Linked DNA regions of Marinomonas mediterranea MMB-1. Each later gene encodes a partner of the first gene's protein in a complex. Links are inferred from orthologs where the notes say so. Each region holds a gene or a part of one and is shown on either strand. Other genes may lie near its edges.

What was found.
Region 2: the proteins of dapF (region 1) and MARME_RS03560 are in contact, whole or in part, in a solved structure (PDB 5YGU), measured with the Escherichia coli proteins. The link is inferred for Marinomonas mediterranea MMB-1 from one-to-one orthologs.

The regions. Positions count from the first base shown.
Region 1 is NC_015276.1:3,240,801-3,243,990, forward strand. What follows is about bases 74-2,935. They hold dapF (diaminopimelate epimerase), read right to left. Parts: upstream 1,992-2,935; coding sequence 1,155-1,991; downstream 74-1,154. Other genes in these bases: MARME_RS14795 (HAD family hydrolase), read right to left, coding at 74-458; MARME_RS14800 (DUF484 family protein), read right to left, coding at 458-1,123; lysA (diaminopimelate decarboxylase), read right to left, coding at 2,008-2,935. In the rest of the region: more of MARME_RS14795, read right to left, coding at 1-73; more of lysA, read right to left, coding at 2,936-3,190. UniProt on the Escherichia coli protein: Involved in the succinylase branch of the L-lysine biosynthesis and in the biosynthesis of the pentapeptide incorporated in the peptidoglycan moiety. Catalyzes the stereoinversion of LL-2,6-diaminopimelate (L,L-DAP) to meso-diaminopimelate (meso-DAP).
Region 2 is NC_015276.1:741,813-744,878, reverse strand. Bases 283-3,020 are described here. They hold MARME_RS03560 (RNA pyrophosphohydrolase), read right to left. Parts: upstream 2,033-3,020; coding sequence 1,532-2,032; downstream 283-1,531. Other genes in these bases: MARME_RS03555 (histidinol-phosphatase), read left to right, coding at 2,215-2,877; ptsP (phosphoenolpyruvate--protein phosphotransferase), read right to left, coding at 283-1,391. Also shown: more of ptsP, read right to left, coding at 1-282. UniProt on the Escherichia coli protein: Master regulator of 5'-end-dependent mRNA decay.

The DNA.
Region 1 (3,190 bases):
ACTTCATCAGCACGCAATGCAAATTCAAAGTAGGCACCTAAACCGACAGATGGGTGGTAAACATCCGCATTTCCATTGGTAATGACGCCCATTCGATAATGCTCCGCTAGGACCGCTATCGAACTTTTTGCTTCGGGATACAAATCTACTTTTTGACGCCAAGCATAAAAGTGATCGAACGCAGACTGAGATATTTGGCGAGCCTCTTCCGTTGGCAAACCGTATTCACGAAAGGCTTTCACATAAATTCGTTTGCGTATTTCACTGACATCATGAGCTACATTCGGTGCGTTATCGATCACCTCTGATTTAATTTTTTCATAGGCGCTTGCATCAAACATGTCATGAAAACCAGGAAAACGCTCCTCAAACCACGCTTCCATCGCGTGATTGGCTCTCACAATAACAGGATCAACGTCCCACAATGTATTATCTAAATCAAAGGTGATTAACGTCATTACAAGAGCCTCATTAAGATTGCACTGAGTAAATCTGACAAGTAATCGAGGAACAAGGCGCCTTTTTCCTTATCAAAATCATTAAGTCTTCGTGAACCAAGCGCCAATACACCATGATAGTGAATTTGGCCGTTTTCTCTCGATATTAACGGTAGCACCGCTGATGACATCACTTCGTCACTGTGAGCCGGAAAAAGAAATTTTGATTCCTCGATCGAAAGTACACCGCAATAACATCCGCCTTTGGACAGCATTTCTTTTAACAACTCGCCCGCTTCGTCCCATGTCGCTGTTCTTACAGAAGAATTGATTTCTGTATCAGAGAACAAGATCAGCGATCGCAAAGGAATATCAAACTCCTCTCTAATCACGTCATCAATCATCGCAGCAAAATCGTCGAGCGACTCACACCCGAGCCCATTGACAACAACGCGACGGCTTTTTTTCATGGTTGCTTCGTTTTCACGCGCAACATTAACCAGTACATCAAATTGACTACGATGACTCTCGGACGTTTGACGCAAAAGCTGAACTTGCCGCTCCAACAAAGAGATTGCACCACCATGAACCGGATGAGGGACCGTCATAGATTCCAGCAAGTTTGCATTTCGAACAAAAAAGTCCGGTGTATTCTTAAGGTACTCTACGACATCCTCATCTTTCATTCGATACTACACCTGTACTATGTTAAACGTTTTAAAGGTATATTTGGCCTTCAAATACCTTAGTGGCTGGGCCAGTCATCATAATAGGAGAGCCTTCGCCCTGCCATTCGATTCTTAAATCCCCACCAAGCAGGTGCGCGGTTACTTTCGAATTCAACCAACCTTGACGAATTCCTGCAACAATCGCTGCACATGTACCGGTTCCGCATGCTTGCGTCTCACCTACATCGCGCTCGTATACACGCAGATTGACTTCATCGCGACTCATCACTTCCATAAAACCAACATTTACATTGGCTGGAAACGCTGAGTGAGATTCAACGAGCGGACCTACTGTCGATACTATCTCATCCGTCAATCGATCTACTCGAATAACGGCATGTGGGTTTCCAACAGAAACAGGTGTAAGCTCAACCGAGCCATAGCCTTCTAGGTTTAAAGTATATAAGTCATCTTGCTTTTCCGTTGCATCAAAAGGCAAGTCAGCAGGCGCAAATGACGGCGCGCCCATGTCAACCGTTACTTCGCCATCATCTTGAACATGTAACTGAATCTGGCCTTGTTTTGTTTCGACATTGATCACCGATTTATTCGTCAGATCTTTCTCGATCACAAACTTAGCAAAACAACGAGCACCGTTACCACAATGCTCAACTTCAGAACCGTTTGAATTGTAAATACGATAGCGAAAATCCATATCAGGACTGGTCGGTGGCTCAACGATGAGCAACTGATCAAAGCCTATACCGCGATTTCGATCGCCAAGAAACTCAATTTGCTCTTTATTGAAATACACTTTACGAGAAACGGCATCGACAACTGCGAAATCGTTTCCCAAACCGTGCATTTTAGAGAATTTCAATAACACGCTATTCTCCTTGAGCCTACTCAGGCAACAGCTGTTCGCCAGCCAATTGATGATCTATATCTTCACGCTCTCGGATCAAGTGCGCAACGTCGCCATCTACCATCACTTCGGCAGCACGATTACGGCTGTTGTAATTAGATGCCATCGTAAAGCCGTATGCGCCTGCCGAACGAACAGCAAGCAAGTCGCCAGCTTGGATATCCAACTCTCGATCCTTGCCTAAAAAATCACCCGTTTCACACACAGGGCCAACAAGGTCGTAGATACGCTTGCCTTCTGACGTTGCTTCCAAATTAACAGGAACGATATTCATCCACGCACTGTACAAAGAAGGTCGAATTAAGTCATTCATAGCACCGTCAATGACCGCAAAGTTTTTGTGTTCAGTACACTTTAAAAACTCGACTTTCGTCAACAACAAGCCCGCATTCGCGGCAATAGAGCGCCCCGGCTCAAACGCTAATGAAATATCGCGCCCTTTCATTTTATCTAAAATTAGTTGTGCATAATCGGCTGGTTCAGGCGGCACTTCATCACGGTATCGCACACCTAACCCACCACCTAAATCCATGTGTTTGATTTCGATGCCAAGACCAGCTAGCTCATCAATCAACGTAATCAATCGATCAAATGTATCTAGGAAAGGCTTGAGTTCCGTCAACTGGGAACCAATATGACAATCCACACCCATCACATTTAAGTGAGCCATCTCATTTGCAACTTGATAAATTCTCGGCGCGTCTTTGATGTCGATACCAAATTTATTTTCTTTCAGTCCAGTGGATATGTAAGGATGAGTTTTGGCATCAACATCTGGATTCACGCGCATGGAAACGGGCGCCTTCACACCCAGTTCACCTGCGACTTTGTTAAGGCGATATAACTCTGGCTCAGATTCAACATTGAAGCAATGAATCCCCAATTCCAACGCTCGACGCATTTCATGTTCTTGCTTACCGAGACCTGAGAACATCACTTTCGATGGATCACCACCCGCTCGAACAACGCGCTCAAGCTCTCCTATCGATACAATATCAAACCCAGCTCCCAGTTTAGCCAATACATTCAATATAGCGATATTGGAACACGCTTTTACGGCATAACAAACCAAAGTAGGATGAGAAGCAAACGCATCTGCGTAGGCGTTGTAATGCCTTTCAAACGTTGCTCTAGAATAGACGTACGTAGGGGTACCAAAC
Region 2 (3,066 bases), 2.5 Mb from region 1 along the record:
CCACGGTCCAATGATCGTGCTATATCTGCTGAGAGACCTGTGTTAACAAATAAAGACAAGCGCTTCCCGTCTTTTGTTTCACAAGGCAGGTCTTTTAGCGCTTCAAACTCAGTTTCTAGCTGACGCTCTTCATCGACGATCTGTTGATAATTTTCTGTAAGGTGATCAGATGGATTGGTAAAGATTTGACCTGAATAACCATCAACAATCATGTCGACTTTATCAAGCTGAGTATAGGGAACATCCAATGCCCCCATAACGGTCGGAATACCCATCGCACGAGCGAGAATCGCAACATGTGAGTTGCTAGACCCCATGACGGAGACCAAACCAATTACTTTATCGATTGGCACTTCGCCTAACATAGAAGCGGTGAGCTCTTCGCCAATTAAGATGACGGGCTCTTTAAAGGTCTCGGTTGGACTAGGAGCCGTTTCTTGGAGGTGAGAAAGAATCCGACGTCCTAAATCTCTGATGTCCGTCGCACGTTCACGAAGATAAGGGTCTTCCATGCGATTAAAATGCGAGATATGGAACTGCACTACCTGACGCAACGCGCCTTGAGCCCAGTTCCCCTCTTTGATTCTGTGTTCTACTTCGGCTGCTAATGCGTTATCGTCTAGAATCTTAAGATAGACATCAAACAACGCCTTTTCATCTTCACTAAGATGCTGACTTAAACGTGAACTAGCACGTCGAATGTCTTTGCGCACCGCTTTTAGTGCATCAGAGAAACTGCTCAGCTCGGATTCTATCTCTTGCGTTTTTCTGTCGGGAATAACATCCAAGTCCGCAGGTGGGTAGACCACCATTCCCTTACCAATCGCAACCCCTTGACTACCCGCAATCCCCTTATAACGAAAATCTTGACTCGTCGGCTTCTCAGTATTATCCAGAGTCGTCATCGCCCCTGTTGCCTCAGCATGCGCGATAACGCCTGCTAATTGAGCGGACAAGGTAATTAAAAAGGCTTCTTCACCCTCATCAAAACGGCGTTTGTCTTCATGCTGAACAACAAGTACACCTAAAATCTGACGATGATGAATGATTGGCACGCCTAAGAACGACTTATAGCGTTCTTCGCCAGAACCACTTAGATAATGGAAAGAGGGGTGAGCATGAGCATCTTCAAGGTTCACGGGTTCGGCTCGACGGCCAACCAGGCTGACTAAGCCTTCATGCGCCTTAAGGCTCAGTTTACCAGCGCCACCGGAGTTTAATCCGCGTGTCGCCATCAACACATACTCTTCGGTATTCGGGTCTACTAAGTATATCGAACACACCTCAGAACGCATTGCACGACGTACTCGTCGAACAATAATGTCCAATGCCGAGGGCAACGTTTGCGCTGCTGTCACCTCTTGTGTGATTCTTCTCAATAAACTTAGCATAACCCTCCTTTTAATTTTCTAATGTACAAACAATATCCAAAGCGATGTATTTTACGTTAGTACGTTCAACCTTAGCCACCTATATATTAGGAAATGCTAATTTTAAAAATCTAAATACTATCTAAATACAATAGGATTAACTATCGCTTCACCTGTTGTCTTTCTATCCAGCGGTGCGCATTTGGAACCAGTTCCTTCAGCGCACGGCGGTAGACATCCTTTTTAAAGGCTACAACTTGTCCAAGAGGATACCAATAGCTGACCCATCGCCATCCGTCAAATTCTGGACAATCAGAACTATCTACACAAACACAAGTATCGGCACAACGAATGGTTAACAAAAACCATTTTTGCTTTTGACCAATACACAGTGGCTTACTATTATGCCGTAACATTCGTTTTGGTAAACGATAACGTAACCACCCCCGAGTCTTGCCCACTATTTCAACTTGATAGGGTTCTAAACCGACTTCTTCTTTCAACTCTCGATAAAGAGCTTCCTCTGGGGTTTCATCAGATTTAATGCCACCTTGGGGGAATTGCCAGGCATTTTGCCCTACACGCCTCGCCCAAAGTAACTGGCCACGCTCGTTCATCAAAATGATGCCCACATTCGGTCTATATCCGTCTGCGTCAATCACGAGCTATCACCTATACTTTAAAGATAAACTGAATTCATTGTTCCATAAATCAGGCCTTTACACAATTCGATATACATTTTGGCACACTTTTAGATAAGCCTTTAGCGTTCGAAATCTAGGCTACCGAAAGCGCGATACGACGCGTATAATTTGGCGTTACACCGTATATGTGAGGCCAACCCGTGACACTTGCGATTTTTGATTTAGACGGCACTTTGCTAAGTGGCGACAGCGACTACAATTGGGGACAATTCCTAGTAGAAAAGGGACTTGTTGATATTAATACTTACAAAGCCGCCAACGACCGATTTTTTGAACAATATCAAAGCGGCACATTGGATATTTTTGAATATCTGAGTTTTTCTCTAAAACCGCTTACACGCTTCACAAAAGACGAATTAAAAACACTGCACGACGAGTTTATGGAAGAAAAAGTCGAGCCTATGATGCAACAAAAAGCCACTGAGCTGCTGCAACATCACAAGGACCAAGGTCACTTTCTACTCTTAATCACTGCTACAAATCAATTTGTAACGGGTCCCATCTCAGAAAAACTTGGAATGGATCACATTATTGCACCCGTACCAGAACTGGTAGATGGCCGATACACTGGTGGTATTGTCGGTGTACCTAGCTTTCAGGAAGGTAAAGTAACGCGCTTACAAGAATGGCTTGAGGAAACAGGACATTCGATGGAAGGCAGTTATTTCTACACCGACTCAAGAAATGACCTCGCCTTACTTGAAAAAGTAGAGCACCCTATCGCCGTCGATGCTGATGATATTTTGTCAGACATCGCTAAGGAACGAAATTGGCAACACATCTCGCTTAGAGACAACACATAGAAAGGCAAGTAGAACAAAAGAGTCGAACTTAAGGATTAGGTTAGCACTCTAAGATAGGGAGAACGATATTTAAAGCTCTCCCTATCTTCAGGCCTTACTCTCGGAAAGCCTTCTTTCAAAAGTCATTTATTAAAAAGTTACCCCGTCAGAAGTAACGCCCTACTTTGACATTTTAAACGGAAATGATCG